Regions from separate parts of the Paraburkholderia nemoris genome, predicted to be linked through region 2. Evidence: predicted binding sites of a transcription regulator. Region 2 holds the regulator's gene; the other holds the start of a gene.
What was found. Region 2 encodes HrcA, which represses chaperone genes, less so after heat shock. Its sites were predicted from a motif close to TTAGCACTCNNNNNNNNNGAGTGCTAA; they were not measured.

Region 1: rpoH (RNA polymerase sigma factor RpoH) is a predicted target of HrcA. The motif match lies at 2,863-2,889, and genes of this name have one in related genera.

Annotation. Positions count from the first base shown of each region.
Region 1 is NZ_CAJNBO010000016.1:132,523-140,737, reverse strand. It holds gene KHO33_RS24540 (cytochrome ubiquinol oxidase subunit I) at 1-1,250, opposite strand, end outside; gene cydP (cytochrome oxidase putative small subunit CydP) at 1,240-1,500, opposite strand; gene rpoH (RNA polymerase sigma factor RpoH) at 1,864-2,799, opposite strand; gene KHO33_RS24525 (acyloxyacyl hydrolase) at 3,164-3,739, shown strand; gene KHO33_RS24520 (nuclear transport factor 2 family protein) at 3,783-4,166, shown strand; partial or broken gene KHO33_RS24515 (2-isopropylmalate synthase) at 4,420-5,403, opposite strand; gene ybiB (DNA-binding protein YbiB) at 5,756-6,727, opposite strand; gene KHO33_RS24505 (fumarylacetoacetate hydrolase family protein) at 6,978-7,676, shown strand; gene maiA (maleylacetoacetate isomerase) at 7,702-8,215, shown strand, end outside.
Region 2 is NZ_CAJNBO010000025.1:86,122-94,336, forward strand. It holds gene KHO33_RS31270 (RNA-binding S4 domain-containing protein) at 1-364, opposite strand, end outside; gene hemH (ferrochelatase) at 373-1,443, opposite strand; gene hrcA (heat-inducible transcriptional repressor HrcA) at 1,619-2,638, opposite strand; gene KHO33_RS31285 (NAD kinase) at 2,852-3,754, shown strand; gene recN (DNA repair protein RecN) at 3,848-5,518, shown strand; gene glnE (bifunctional [glutamate--ammonia ligase]-adenylyl-L-tyrosine phosphorylase/[glutamate--ammonia-ligase] adenylyltransferase) at 5,548-8,215, opposite strand, start outside.

The DNA.
Region 1 (8,215 bases), on a different contig from region 2:
GAGCGCTGAGCGCAAAACCAGAACGCCAGCACGAAGGTCGCAAGAAACAGAATGCCGAGGCCGACCATCAGGCGGAACGAGAAGAACACGGGCGCCACAGGCGGAATCGTCTTCTTGGCGGCCTGCACGATCTGATCCGGCGTGGCATCGGTGACGTTCGGAGTGAACTGCTTGAGCATCAGGCCGTAGCCGAGGTCTTTCTTGTGTGCGTCGAAAGCGGCTTTGGCTTCGTCCGTGACATCGCCTTGCTTCAGCTTTTGCAGTGCGGCGTAGGCGAGCATGCCGTTTTTGATGCGCACTTCGTTCTGCGCCATCAGGTCTTTCAGGCCGACCACCGGTTCGTCGATTGAGCGCGTGGCGATGAGGCCGAGCGCATATGGAATCCGGATCGCATAGTCGGTGCGTTCTTCCTTCTGATTCGGAATGCCGATGATCGTGAACGGTGCAGGTGCGGGGGCCGTTTCCCATTCGGATTCGATGGCGGCCAGCTTGACCTGCTGAACTTCGCCAGTGCGGTAACCGGATTCGTCGCCGAGCACGATCACGCACAGTGTCGAGGCCAAACCGAAGCCGGCGGCGATAGCGAACGAGCGCAAGGCGAACTCGGTGTCGCGGCGCTTCAGCAGATACCACGACGACACACCGAGCACGAACATCGAAGCGGTGACGTAACCGGCCGACACGGTGTGCACGAACTTCACCTGCGCGACCGGATTGAACAGCACCGAGAAGATGCTGTCGAGCTCCATGCGCATGGTCTGGTAGTTGAAGGTGGCGCCGACCGGATTGTTCATCCAGCCGTTGGCCACCAGAATCCACAGCGCCGACAGGTTCGAACCGAGCGCAACGAGGAATGTGACGCTCACGTGCTGCACTTTCGAGAGCCGGTTCCAGCCGAAGAAGAACAAACCGACGAATGTCGACTCGAGGAAGAACGCCATCAACCCTTCAACGGCCAGCGGCACGCCGAAGATGTCGCCGACATAGTGCGAGTAGTACGACCAGTTGGTGCCGAACTGGAACTCCAGCGTGAGACCGGTGGTGACGCCCATCGCAAAGTTGATGCCGAACAGCTTGCCCCAGAACTGGGTCATGTCCTTGTAGATCTGCTTGCCGGTCATCACATAGACGGACTCCATGATGACGAGCAGCCAGGACAGACCGAGCGTGAGCGGCACGAACAGAAAGTGATAAAGCGCCGTGATGGCGAACTGGAGGCGCGACAGTTCTACGACTTCGCTAACGGGCATGTTGACCACCTTGGGACGGATGCGAGGCAGGCACGGACAGCAGCGCCTGCGCGACTTGTTCAGGCGGCAGCGACATATGCTCCGCCTGCGGATGATTGAAAAATGCGTACTTGAGCGCCATCAGCAGTGCGAATTTGATGGCAAGGACGATGGCGATATCCCGCGCCAGCGTCGGACCGCGCGCCCAGGCAGCGAGCCGCTTGCGCAGGCTCGAGCGAGGGTTGCTATTGCGATTCAGGGCTATGGTCATGATCGGTAGAAGGCAACTTCACACCGGTTTAACCGGCTGGATCCAGGCCGTTTCAGGGACCTGGCGAGTTCATCCCGATTCTAGGAGCAATGACCTTGCGCGCGTAAGTTCGGCACTGCGGCATTGGGTCGCGAACGTCGCACCGTGCGGACAGTATTGCTATGAGGGTTGTGATACGTCAAGAAACACGTGTTTGGCTGGCATGTTCTTGAGTGAGCGAGTGCGAGTGCGAGCGCGTTTGCTTTGCGATTGAGAGCACGTATCGGCGAGTGGGCACAAAAAAGCCCTGCCTTCTTGCGAGGGCAGGGCTTTGCAGCGAAACAGTGCGCGCCGGACGAGCCGGCACGACGCGAGCTTTAAGTGTTACGCATATTCAGTCAACGCGCCGCGCATTTTCTTCATTGCGCTCGCCTCGATCTGGCGAATGCGTTCGGCCGACACGCCGAACTCGTCGGCCAGTTCGTGCAGCGTCGAGCCACCCGAACCGTCGTCTTCCACCTTCAGCCAGCGTGCCTCGATGATGCGGCGGCTGCGGGCGTCCAGCGCGTCAAGCGCGCTCGCGATACCGTCGCTTTGCAGCTTGTCGCGTTGGCGCGAAGCCAGCACGGCAGTCGGCTCGCTATGCGAGTCGGCGAGGTAGGCGATCGGCGCGTACGACTCTTCGCCGTCTTCGACCTGGCCTTCCAGCGCGATATCGCCGCCGGACAAGCGCGTTTCCATCTCGGCCACTTCTTCACGCTTGACGTTCAGCTCTTTGGCGAGACCTTCGATCTCGTCCGGCGTGAATGCACCCAGACCCTGCTTGTGGCTGCGCAGGTTGAAGAACAGCTTGCGCTGCGCCTTGGTGGTGGCGACCTTCACCATCCGCCAGTTGCGCAGAATGTATTCGTGGATCTCAGCCTTGATCCAGTGCATGGCGTACGACACGAGGCGTACGTTTTGCTCGGGGTCAAAGCGCTTCACGGCCTTCATCAGGCCGATATTGCCTTCCTGGATCAGGTCGGCATGCGGCAGCCCATAACCCAGGTAATTGCGCGCGATCGATACGACCAGCCGCAGGTGCGACAGGACGAGACGGCGCGCGGACCCAAGGTTGTCCTGCTCGCGAAATTCGGTGGCGAACTGGCGTTCTTCCGCCGGCGTCAGCATCGGAATCCGATTTACGGCCTGGATGTAGGCGTCGATATTGCCCAGTTGACCGGGCAGCAGCGAGGAATGCGAGAGCGCCAGCGCACCTGCCGAAGCGGCCTTAGCCGACGACGGGCTCAAAGTACTCGGAAGGGTCATTGCATGGCTCACGTAGGAAACTCCTTTGGAATCAGACAAAAGCGTATTCAGTTAAAACGACTCCAGCGTTGGATGTTAGCACTCTGATTTATCGAGTGCTAATACTTAGAGGCCGTAGGGACATCCAAGTTCCGCAAATTCCTATTGAAATTTTGGTTTTGATAGTCATGGTATACCTTTACGGGCAGATGTGTGCGGGCCGCAGGATTTACCTGACAAAACGCCTTCATTCTTATAAGTGACCGATATTTTCTAAAATAGAAGTGACTAATTGCGAAAATTTCACTTTCTTCATACGATCCACCGGATGTACATTGTCTTTAGAATAAACGGGACATTGTTCCGTTGACCAACGTTCGGCTAGCTCGGGTGTGCGATGAAGAACAAAAAAAATTCGTTGCGTGGTCTGGTTCTAAAAGGCGCTTCAGCGGCCATCCTGGCGGTCATCCTGTTTGGCGCTTCGGGACTGGCGGCAGCCGACCAGTTCGGCGTGCAGATAGCCGGTGGCCTCGGAGATCACCACATTAAAAAACTCGATCTCGGCCTGGTCTGGGATCCGAATCTGACGTGGTGGCAGATCGGTGATTGGCACTTTTCGCTGATCGGCGAAGCGCACGTGGCCTGGTGGCATACCGACGAAGGAAATGTGCACGAGAACATCGGCGAGATCGGTGTGACGCCGATCATTCGCTTCATCGACGGAGCGGGTGCGATTCGCCCTTACATCGAAGCGGGTGCCGGTATCCGCCTTCTGACGAGTCCGAGAATCTCCACTGACCTCACGCTCGCGACCGCGTTCCAGTTCGCCTCCATGGCGGGAGTCGGCCTGCAATTCGGCAGTCACCAGCAGTACCAGGCGGGCTACCGCTTCCAGCATATTTCCAATGGCGGTATCAAAGAGCCGAATCCTGGTATAAATTTCCACCAGCTATATTTGCAATATAACTTCTGACGACCGTGGCCACGTTCGGCTTACCGGTGCAAGGGGCTGAGCAATGGCGGCAAAGACAATCGAAGCGATTCGCGGGCTCGAGCGTGAGCGCTTCCGTGCGATGGTCGACGGCGACGGACAGTCGCTCGATACGCTGCTCGCGGAGAACGTGAGCTATGTCCATACGAACGGCAAGCGTGAAACGAAGCGACAGTTCATCGACGGTATTACCGCCGGGCGCCGCCGCTATCGGCAGATCGAAGTGCAGTCGCAAGAAGTGCTGCTGGTGGGGCGCGAGACCTGCGTCGTCACCGGGCGCGCGCTGATCGAAATGGAAGCGAACAACGGCGCGCTGCTGTTTCCGATCGCGTACACGGCGATTCACACACAGGAAGATGGGCAATGGCGTCTGATCGCCTGGCAGGCGACGCGTTGCGCGATCGAGTGAGCCTTGTGAGCCCACTCCGTTTCGCTAGTCGCAGTTGGTGAGCGCCTTGTGAGCGCTCGAACGGCACGAGCATGCGGGTTGCACCGCTCATGCTGAATTTGCCGCCTCGTGGTGGGTCGACCAGGCGGGTTTTGATCCAGTTGCGCCGCCGCTAATGCGGTCCAAACGGGGAGGGCGGCTCCGCCCCGTCTCAAGTCACTCAGGCAGCTACGCGCTGCAGATCCTCATCGCTCCACACCGGCCGCTTTGCAGCTTCACTCGCATACGGATGCCGCGGATGCACCGGAATCTGATTGCATCGCTCGACCACGCGCCGCACCGCATCAATGTCTGAAAAGTCGAGGCCCGGATCGACGCCCTGCGCGTGAAGGTTCATCGCGAGCGTAACGAGGTCCATGTTGCCGGTGCGCTCGCCATTGCCGAACAGACATCCTTCGACGCGATCCGCGCCCGCCAGCAGCGCCAGTTCCGTAGCGGCCACGGCGGTGCCGCGATCGTTATGCGGATGCACCGACAGCACGATGCTGTCGCGATAGCTGAGATTGCGGTCCATCCATTCGATCTGATCGGCGAACACGTTCGGTGTTGCGGCTTCGACGCTTGCGGGCAGGTTGATGATCATCTTGTGGTCGCGCGTGGGCCGCCAGGTCTGCGCGACTGCGTCGCATACTTCGCGCGCGTAGGGGAGTTCGGTCGTGTTGAAGGTCTCGGGCGAATACTGGAACGTCCAGTGCGTCTCGGGCCGCGCCTGCGCATGTTCCTTGATGAGGCGCGTGCCTTCCACCGCCAGTGCCTTGATCTGCACCTTCGACTGGTTGAAGACGATCTTGCGAAATGACGGGCAGATCGCGTTGTACAGGTGCACGATGGCGCGCGGCGCGCCCTCCAGCGATTCGAACGTGCGCGCAATCAGTTCAGCGCGCGAGGGCACGAACACTTCGATCGTCACGTCGTCGGGAATGCGCTTTTCTTCGATCAGCTTGCGCACGAAATCGAAGTCGGTTTGCGAGGCCGACGGGAAACCGACTTCGATTTCCTTGAAGCCGATCGCCACCAGCATCTCGAAGAATTCGAGCTTTTGCGCGGCATTCATCGGCTCGATGAGCGCCTGATTGCCGTCGCGCAGATCGGTGCTCATCCAGATCGGCGCCTGGTTGATCGTGCGGCTCGGCCATTTGCGCCCGGTGAGGCGCACTGCGGGAAAGGGGCGGTATTTTTCAGCGGGATTGCGCAACATGAAATTGACCCTCGCGCTTCGTCCGAAGGGTAAACGGACGAACGCAAACGACTACAGGTTGTGAAGAACTACGGTCGGGGGTGAGACAGTAACTGCGGAACTGCTTTGAGGACCGCGCTTTGGGCAACTAATCTGGGTGATTCAGGCTGCCAACGCGCGGCGCTACGTCTGACTTACGCTAGACGTAGCGATAGGGGCCGCGCTAGGCGGCCGGAGGTAATTCGGAGGGTGTTCGGAAGGGAACGCATGGGTCTAATGTATGACGGCTCGCAGCGGCGTGTCAACCCGCGGCCGCCATCCTGGCGCGTGAGTGCAATGCCGCAAGCGCCGCGTTGCACTTACGCCGCGCACGTCAAACGGGAATTTTCGCGACGTCGACGATCAGCTCCACTTGCCGTTCGATCGCGCTCGGGACAGGCGCTTCGCCGCGCAACACGGCGTCGATCCAGGCGGCTGTGGTCGAGGCGTCGCGCGCTTCGGGCAAGTCGACTTCAGGCGCGTCGGGCGACGAGCGCTCGTGCGGCACGCGCGTTTCGCAGATGCCGTCGTGCAGCCAATCCACTTGCACCTGGCGGCGCGTGTCGGCCACCGCTTCGCCTTCGGTGCCGCGCGCGAGCAGGGCGCCGCCCTCCGCGGCGGCCGGGTGCGTGTTGAACAGTTGCGTGAGACTGTCGCGATACGGCGGATGCGTGTAGTTCACGAGCCGCAGCCCGGCGGGCGCGAACGGTTGCAGAATTTTCACGAGTGTGTGCGTTGAATTGCGCACGCCCATCCGCCGCCGCAGCGAGAGAAGATGCGCGAGCTTCGGCGCGAGTACTTCGATCCGTGCGAACGCGAGACGGCGCTCGGCGAGACCGTCTTCGATGTCGGCGTGCGATCGCGCGTGCGGAATCTGCAGATGTGTGAAGATTTCAGCGCTCGTCACGCGGCCCGGATCTTCCGTCACGCCATGCACCAGCACCGGCACACCTTCGCGTGCCAGCAGCAGCGCGAGCAGCGGCACAAGGTTGGGCTGTTTGCGCGCGCCGTTGTAGGTGGGTATGGACACGGGCCGGAATGCCGCGTGCGGCAGATGAAGCGGTTCGAACGACGCCTGCGCGCCGGCCAGCATGGCCGCGAGTTCGTCGGCGGTTTCGCCTTTCACGCGATACGCGAGCAGCACGGCGCCGAGTTCGAGATCGGCCACGCGGCCGTCGAGCATCGCGGTGTAAAGCGTGCGCGTATCTTCGGCAGTCAGCGCGCGGGCGCCGTTCGGGCCGCGGCCGATTTCCTTGATATAGCGGGCGCAGGGGAAAAGATTGGCGGTGTCGGCGGAGTCGGTCATCGGGCGCAGTGGGACGAGGGCGCGCCGCCTTGGGGCGGTCGGCCAGGGAATTCAAAGGACGCTATCTGGTGTGAGTATCGCATCTATAGCGGCGAGGCGGTCCGGCGGACCGGCGATCCCGCGAGACGATGCGGCGGGAGCGCCAGTCCGCGCGTGCCGGTGCCGATCCGCTGCGCGGCGCTTTGCCGCGCGTTACACTCGATCTTTTATCGCCGCGCGGGCGCGGCACAATCCAGAAACGGAGAACGGGATGAGTTACGTATTTGCACCCGCACCGGTCGTTGCGGTGCCGGTCGTGGGGTCCAGCGAGCAGTTCGCGGTGCGTCGCATCTACTGTGTGGGCCGCAACTACGAGGCGCACGCGCGCGAGATGGGGCACGATCCTGACCGCGAACCGCCGTTCTTCTTCGCCAAGCCGGCCGATGCCGTGCTGTATGTCGCGCCAGGCGCGACCGGCGAATTCCCCTATCCCTCACAATCGAAGAACGTCCACTTCGAGATGGAACTGGTGGCGGCGATCGGCAAAGGCGGCAAGAACATTCCGGCCGAAAGCGCACTCGACCACGTGTATGGTTACGCGCTCGGTCTCGACATGACACGCCGCGATCTGCAGGCCGAAGCGAAGAAGCTGGGCCGTCCATGGGATACCGCGAAGGGCTTCGATCACTCGGCGCCGCTCGGTCCGATCCATCCGGTCACGACGGTCGGCCATGTCAGCAAGGGCGCGATCTGGTTATCGGTGAACGGCGAGGAAAAACAGAATTCGGACGTGTCGCAACTGATCTGGTCGGTAGCCGAGACGATTGCCTATCTGTCGACGCTGTTCGAACTGCAACCGGGCGATCTGATTTTCACCGGCACGCCCGAAGGCGTCGGCGCGGTGGTGCAGGGCGATCTTATGAAGGGCGGTGTGGACGGGCTCGGCGAGCTCAGCGTACGCGTCGTCTGAAGCGCGGCGGGAGGAGACACATAACATGAAGCTCTACAGCTATTTCCGGAGTTCGGCGTCGTATCGCGTGCGCATCGCGTTGAACCTGAAGAGTCTGCCGTACGACTATGTACCGGTGCACCTCGTGCGCGACGGCGGCGAACAGCTGAAGCCCGAGTATCGCAAGGTGAATGCGGACGGCATCGTGCCCACGTTCGTCGACGGCAACGAAGTGATGCCGCAGTCGCTTGCGATCATCGAGTATCTGGAGGAAACGCATCCGGAGCCGCCGCTTTTGCCCGGCACGCCGGCCGAGCGCGCCTATGTGCGTTCGGTGGCGCTGCAGGTGGCGTGCGAGATTCATCCGCTGAACAATCTGCGCGTGCTGAAATACCTGAAACACACGCTGTGTCTCGACGACGACGCGAAAGACGCGTGGTACAAGCATTGGGTCGAAGCGGGTTTTGCGACGCTCGATGCACATCTGGCGGGCGATTCGCGCACCGGCAAGCTGTGCTTCGGCGACGCGCCGACACTGGCTGACGCCTGCCTGATTCCCC
Region 2 (8,215 bases):
TGGTCGGCCTGCCATGCAAAGCGGCGGCCGGTTCGCGGTATGTCTTGCGCCGCTCCTGCTCGACCTGCCGCTTCACCTTGCTCTCTTCCGTTTCCGCATAAAGCGTCTGCGCGACGCTGGCCGGGCCGCGCACGTCGCATACGCCCAGCACTTCCACCTGCCAGACAATCCGCTCGATTTCGATCTCGACCAGGTCGCCTACGCGCACCTCCTTGGCCGGTTTGACGCTCGCGCCGCCGATGCGCACGTGCGCTTTTTCGACGGCATCCGCCGCGAGCGAGCGTGTCTTGAAGAAGCGCGCCGCCCAAAGCCATTTGTCGATGCGCAGCTTCGCGCCCGGTTCGGTTGAAATCCTGTAGTTCATGAGCCTGCTTAAGCCCCAGTCGTGTGCGGCACCGGCACTGCTTGCACGGGCCAGCCCTGCAGATTCTGCGCGACGATCTCGCCAAGCGCGGCAATCCACGGCTGCGAGGCGTTCAGGCAGGGAATCCGATGAAATTCCTTACCGCCCGCCTGCAGGAACTCGTCGCGCACCTCCATGCCGATTTCTTCGATCGTTTCAAGGCAGTCGGCGGTAAAACCCGGACAGAACACGTCGGCACGCCGCACGCCCGCCGAGCCCAATTCCTTCAGCGTGGGTGCGGTGTACGGCTGCAGCCACTCAGCCTTGCCGAAGCGCGACTGAAACGTGACGCGGCATTCCACCTGCGTCAAGCCCAATGCCTGCGTCAACAATGCGCCGGTCTGCTGGCATTGCTCGTGGTACGGATCACCGAGATCCATCGTGCGCTTGGGCACGCCGTGAAAACTCAGCACCAGCTTGTCGCCTGCCGCGAAATCCGGCCGGCCGTGCTGGTGCCAGTAGTGGTGCACCTGAGCGGCGAGCGCGGCGATATACGCCGGATGATCGGCGTACTGGCGCACCGTACGGATTTCCGGCTGATTGCGCATGCGCTTCAAGGCCGAAAAGGCGTCGTCGAAAGCCGTGGCCGTGGTCGACGAGGAGTATTGCGGATACATGGGCATCAGCAACACGCGCTCGGCGCCGGCCAGCTTGAGCTGGTTCAGCATGGCCGGAATGCCGGGCGTGCCATAGCGCATCGCGTAGTCGACCAGCACCGTGTAGTCGTTCAATTGCAGCAGATGGCGCAAACCCTCCACCTGCTTCTCCGTAAAGACACGCAGCGGCGAACCTTCCGGCATCCACACGGCCGCGTACTTCTTCGCTGACGCGGGGCTCCGGAACGGCAAAATCAACACGCGCAGGATCACCTGCCACAGCAGCGCCGGAATTTCGACCACACGCGGATCGGACAGGAACTGCGCAAGATAGCGCCGGACCGCACGCGGCGTCGGCGCGTCGGGCGTGCCGAGATTGATCAGCAACACGGCGACACGGTGTGACGTGGCGTTCTGTGATGGCCGCTCGAGGTCGAAGCGCATAGGCAGCAGGGATAACCGCTTGGGGCGGAGAGTCGTTCAGGTGGAATTCATTATAGCGGCGCGGTCCATTGCAAGGTCCGCCAGGGACCCCTGGCCATTCGGCCAATTGGCAAGACGCGCGCCGTCGCGCATCATTTGCAGCATGAGATGTGCCGCGGCCAACGGTGGCCGCAGGTTACTGCTGGCTGAGCGTCAGGGAAAGCAGCCGCGCGGTGATGTCCACGATTGGGATCACGCGGTTGTAAGCCATGCGGGTCGGCCCGATCACGCCGAGCGTGCCGACAATCTTGCCGTTCACCTCATAAGGCGCGGTGACGACGCTCATTTCCTCGATCGGCACGAGATTCGACTCGCCGCCAATGAAGATCTGCACGCCCGCGGCGTGACTCGACACGTCGAGCAATTGAAGGAGGCTGGTCTTTTGGTCGAACACATCGAACAGCTTGCGCAAGCGCGCCATATCCGACGACAGGTCGGCGACTTCAAGCAGGTTGCGCTCGCCGGAAATCAGCACGGTCTCGCCGGTGTCGGACTCATCCGTGCTGGCCGTGACCGCGGCATGCATCAGCGTGGTCATGTCGCCACGCAATTCGTCGATTTCTTCGCGCAGGCGGCGGCGCACGTCGTCGAACGAGAGGCCCGCGAAGTGCGCGTTGATGTAATTGGAGGCTTCCACCAGCTGCGACGGCGAAAAGTCGCGCTGGGTTGCCATGATGCGGTTCTGTACGTCACCCTCGGGCGTCACGATGATCAGCAGGATGCGCTTGTCCGACAGGCGCATGAATTCGATCTGCTTGAACACGTGGCTGCGGCGCGGCGTAAGCACCACACCGGCGAACTGCGACAGATTGGACAGCACGCTGGCCGCTGCGGCGACGACTTTCTGCGGTTCGCCCGCCTGCAGCGTAGTCTTGACGATACGCATCACCGCTTCTTCGTCAGCGGCGGATTCCACCGTCAGCATGGTGTCGACGAACAGCCGGTAGCCGCGTGGCGTCGGGATCCGGCCGGCCGACGTATGCGGACTGATGACGAGCCCCAGGTCCTCGAGATCGGACATCACGTTGCGGATCGTGGCCGGGCTCAGTTCGAGGCCGGAATAGCGTGACAACGTGCGCGAGCCGACCGGCTGACCTTCGGCGATATAGCGCTCGATCAGCGTTTTGAGGAGGGTTTGTGCGCGGGGATCTAGCATGACGGAAAATTTTAGCTCAATGACGCGGCCACAGCGAGCGCTAACGGCGCCAACCCCTGACTATCGCGCCACCTGTTGGCGGGGCAGCGCCTGTCATCAATGTTTCACCATTCTAACGATAATCCTCCAATGCGCTGGCAGCCCGTTTGCGCAGGCCCGTCACCGGGTCTGTCTGCGGTTCTTTTCAGGCCCTACCTATGGTGTAATGCCGGCATGCAAGTGACCAGCCAGTTCAAGACCGTCGCGCTCGTCGGGCGCAACAATACGCCGGGCATCGGCGAGCCGCTGACCGCGCTCGCCTCGTGCATCGCGAAGCGCGGCTTCGAGGTCGTATTTGAAGCCGACACCGCCGCCGAAATCGGCGTCACCGACTATCCGGCGCTGCGTCCGGCCGAGATCGGCGCGCGCGCCGACGTTGCCGTGGTGCTAGGCGGCGACGGCACGATGCTAGGCATTGGCCGCCAGCTTGCGCCCTACCGCACGCCGCTGATCGGCATCAACCACGGCCGCCTGGGCTTCATTACCGACATTCCGATCTCCGACATGCGCGAGATCGTGCCGCAAATGCTCTCCGGGAACTTCGAGCGCGAAGAGCGCATGCTGCTCGAGGCGCGCATCATGCGCGACGGCACCCCGATCTATCACGCACTTGCCTTCAACGACGTGGTGGTCAACCGCAGCGGTTTCTCGGGGATGGCGGAACTGCATGTCTCGGTGGACGGGCGCTTCATGTACAACCAGCGCTCGGACGGCCTGATCGTCGCCACGCCAACGGGTTCGACGGCCTACGCGCTATCCTCGCAGGGGCCGATCCTGCATCCGCAATTGCAAGGGATCGTACTGGTGCCGATCGCGCCGCATGCGTTGTCGAACCGGCCAATCGTGCTGCCGGACGACTCGAAGGTGAGCATCCAGATCGTCTCGGGCCGCGAAGTGAACGTCAATTTCGACATGCAGTCGTTCACTTCGCTGGAATTGGGCGACACGATCGAAGTGCGCCGCTCGCGCCATACGGTGCCGATGCTGCACCCGGTCGGCTACAGCCATTTCGCCACGTTGCGCAAGAAGCTGCACTGGAACGAATACCCGTCGCACGAAGAAGATACCAAGCCCTGAGCGGCCCCGAACGCCGGAAAACCGGAACGCCGGGCCGCCGGAACACGAACGCCGCCGCCGAACCCTGAATCTCAAGCTCACCAGACGACCTCCATGCTTCGCCACCTCTCGATACGCGACTTCGTCATCGTCGCCGCGCTCGACCTCGAATTCGACAGCGGCTTTACCGTTTTCTCAGGCGAAACAGGCGCCGGCAAGTCGATCCTGATCGACGCGCTGGCCCTCGCGCTCGGCGCCCGCGCCGATGCGAACGTGGTGCGCACCGGCGAGAGCCGTGCCGACATTACCGCGGAATTCGAGACGCATGCGCAAGTCGAGCAATGGCTCGACGAGCAGGCGCTCGGCACGACCGCCGACGACGGCCATCACGGCGGCACCGTCATGCTGCGTCGGGTGGTGGACGCGAACGGCCGCTCGCGCGCGTTCATCAACGGGACGGCGGCGACGCTCGCGCAGTTGCGCGAAGTCGGCGAGATGCTGGTGGATATTCACGGGCAGCATGCGCACCAGTTGCTGATGCGTCCGGACGCGCAGCGCGAACTGTTCGACACCCACGCGGGCCTCACGGAGACCGCGGTAGCCGTCACGCGTGCATGGCGGTCGTGGCGCGACAAGGTTCAGGCGGTCGAACATGCGCAAACGCGCGACCGCGAACTGCAACTGGAGCGCGAGCGTCTCGCCTGGCAGCTCACCGAGCTGGACAAACTTTCGCCGCAACCGGGCGAATGGGAGGAGGTCAACACCGAGCACCGGCGCCTGTCGCACTCGGCCAATCTGATCGACGGTGTTCAAGGGGCGCTCGGCGCGCTGTCCGAATCTGATGAAGCGATGATCACGCATCTCGCCTCGATCGTGTCGAAGGTGCGCGACCTCGCCGAGATCGACCCGGCGCTGAACGACGTGCTGGCGGCGCTGGAACCGGCAGAAATCCAGTTGCAGGAAGCGGCCTATTCACTCAGCCACTACGCACAAAAGCTCGAACTGGATCCCGACCGGCTCGCCCAGGTCGAAAAGCGTCTCGACGCGCTGCACTCGGCCGCACGCAAATTCCGCCTGCAACCTGAGACGCTGCCCGAAGAACACGAAGCGCGTCGCGCCCAACTTGCCGCGCTCGACGCCGCCGCCGATCTCGACAGCCTCCACGCGGCCGAAGCCAAAGCCAAAGAAGCCTTCCTCGCGGAAGCGAAAAAGCTGTCGAAGGCACGCGCCAAGGCCGGCAAGGCCTTGGGCGCAGCGGTGACAACCGGCATGCAGGAACTGTCGATGAAAGGCGGCAGCTTCGAAGTGGCCTTGATGCCGTTGCCGGAAGGTGGCGCTCACGGGCTCGAGCAAGTCGAATTCCGCGTCGCCGGTCATGCCGGCGTGCCGCTGCGGCCGCTCGCGAAGGTCGCCTCAGGCGGGGAACTGGCGCGGATCAGCCTCGCTCTCGCGGTCATTGCGAGCGCTGCGAGTCCGACTCCAACCCTGATCTTCGACGAAGTGGATACCGGAATCGGCGGCGGCGTCGCCGAAGTGGTTGGGCGCTTGCTGCATCAACTGGGGCAAGCACGTCAGGTGCTGTGCGTCACGCACTTGCCGCAAGTCGCCGCGCGCGGCGACCATCATTTCCAGGTGGCGAAGTCGGGCAACGGTAAAGGCGGCACGGTCAGCAGTGTGACCTCACTCGACCGCGCGAGCCGCGTCGAAGAAGTCGCGCGCATGCTCGGCGGCCTGGAGATCACCGCCACCACCCGCAAGCACGCGAAGGAAATGCTGGCGGCCTAGGAACGCGGGCTGGAAATCGTCGCTGATCCTCAGCCAAACACCCGCTTCCACAGCCTCAGCACCGCTTCGCGCTCCGTCACCACGAGCGCCGGATCGACGCGCGCCTTTTCCATCCCATCCAGCCGCAGTTGGTGCTGCAACTTCCGGTAGGTCCGATAAGCCGCCCCGACCGTCTCCGCTTCCGCCTCGCTCATCAGGCCGAAGCGGGACACTTCGCGCAGCAATGCGATGTTGCCAGTATTGCGGATCAGTTCGGGATCGCTCGCCGCATGCAGCAGCACCCAGTACTGCACGGTGAATTCGATATCAACCATGCCGCCGCGATCGTGCTTCAGGTCGAACAGCGCCGTATGGTTCGGATGCCCTGCCTCGACGCGCTCGCGCATCTCGACGATTTCCTTCGCGAGCGGCGCGGCCTCGCGCGGCGTGGTCAGCACCTGTTCGCGGATCTGCTCGAATTTCGCGCCGATTTCAGCGTCGCCCGCACAGTAGCGCGCGCGGCTCAATGCCTGATGCTCCCACACCCACGCCGTGTTGGCGGCATCGCCTTCGCGTAGTTGATAACGGCGGAACGCGTCCAGATCGGTAACGAGCAAGCCCGATTCGCCGTTTGGCCGCAGCCGCAAGTCGACGTCGAACAAGGTGCCCGCGCCGGTCGCCGTCGTCAGCCAGGTGATGAGACGGCGGGTGTAGGTAGCGTAGACGTCCGCAGCGGCATCGTCCGGATCGTCATAGAGGAAGATGACGTCAAGGTCGGATGCGTAGCCGAGCTCCTTGCCACCCAGCTTGCCGTACGCGATCACCGCAAACTTCGGCACCTCGCGGTGGCGTTTGGCCAATTGGTTCCAGACGGCTTCGAGCGTGACGTCGAGCACGGCGTCAGCGAGCTCGGACAGGCGGTCGCTCACATGCTCGACGCTCAACTTGCCGGCCAGATCGATGAGCAGGATGCGGAACACCTCGGCCTGGTGCGCGTGGCGCAGCAGGTCCATTTGCTGCTCCATGCCATCCGCCGCGGCCAGACGCAAGCGCAGCGTGCGCTTGAATTCAGGCCAGTCGAACGGACTGTCCATCGCCTCGTCGTCGAGGAGTTCGTCGAGCAATTGCGGGTGGCGGATCAGATAACCGGCGGCCCAGCGCGAACCACCCAGCACCGACAGCACCCGATGCAGCGCCTGCGGATATTCCGTCAGCAGCGCAAGGTACGCGCCGCGCCGGCTCACGGCTTCGAGCAAGTCGAAAAAACGCGCCACCGTATCGCCGCGCCGTTCGACCGGCTCCAGCGTACGCGCGGCTTCCAGCGCACGCTGCGCGACGATATCGAAGCGCTGGCGGCTACGCTCGGCGAGCCCCGCGTAACGCGACGACTGCCATATCGCACGCAAGCGCGCCAGCAACTCGTCCGGCTCGGACACACCCAGTTCGATCAGACGCGCGCGAAGCGCGTCCTCAGCGCTGTCGTCGGCGAGCGCACTGCTCCAGATCCACACCGCCGCGCCGTCTTCCGGGGCGCCGCAGCCATCGCGGCCGCTCACCTTGTCGGCGAAAATCTGGTCGAACTGCTGTTCGACGAACTCGCGGTGCGCGTCGAGCTTGAGCATCAACGCGGCATAGTCGTCGCAACCCATGGCTTGCGCGAGCGCCACACGCTCCTCAGGATCGACCGGCATCGCGTGAGTTTGCGCGTCGTTGCGGTATTGCAGACGGTGCTCGAGTTCGCGCAGGAAACGGTACGCCTGTGAAAGCTTCACGCAGACCGAGGTATCGAGCAGCCCGTGCGTGGCCGCGTGCCGCAAGACGGCGAGTGTCGGTCGAACCCGGAAGCCAGCATCCTGGCCGCCGCGGATCAACTGAAACACCTGAGCGCTGAACTCGATTTCGCGGATGCCGCCACGGCCCAGCTTGATGTCGTCGGCCTTGTCGGGGCGCATCGAGGCGCGCCGCTGCGCTTCCTGGCGAATCTGCAAATGCAACGCGCGAATCGCGCTGATCACACCGAAGTCGAGATAACGCCGATAGACGAACGGCGTAACGATCGCGTCGAGCTGCTTCTGCAACCGCCGCGCCGCGTCGCTCGCACCTTCGGACACGAGCCGGCCCTTGATCCACGCATAGCGCTCCCACTCGCGGCCCTGCACGTAGAAATACTCTTCGAGCATGCCGAGGCTGCACACGAGCGGCCCGGAATCGCCGTTCGGCCGCAAGCGCATATCGACCCGGAACACGTAACCGTCGGCGGTCACCTCGGCCAATGCGCCGATCAGGCGCTTACCGAGACGCGTAAAAAAGTCCTGCGTCGCGATCGGTGAACGCTGACCGCCCGCGGTCTCACCGTCCTCTTCATAAATGAAGATCAGATCGATATCCGACGACACGTTCAGCTCACGCCCACCCAGCTTGCCCATCCCGACCACACCGAGCGCGAGCCGCTCGCCCTGCGGTCCGCGCGGTTCGCCGTAGAGCGTTTCGAGCTCGGCGGACACGACCGCGAGCGCACGCTGGATAGTCGTCTCCGCCAGATCCGTCATCGCGCCGGTGACTTCGGCGACATCCGCTTCGCCCGCCAGGTCACGCTCCATCACGGCGCAAAATACCTCGGTGCGCAATTGGCGTAAGGCCCGTTTGAGTGCATCCTCGCTTAACGGACCGTCGCCCCCACCGGCTGCCTCGGCACACAGCGCGTCGAAGCGCGCGTCG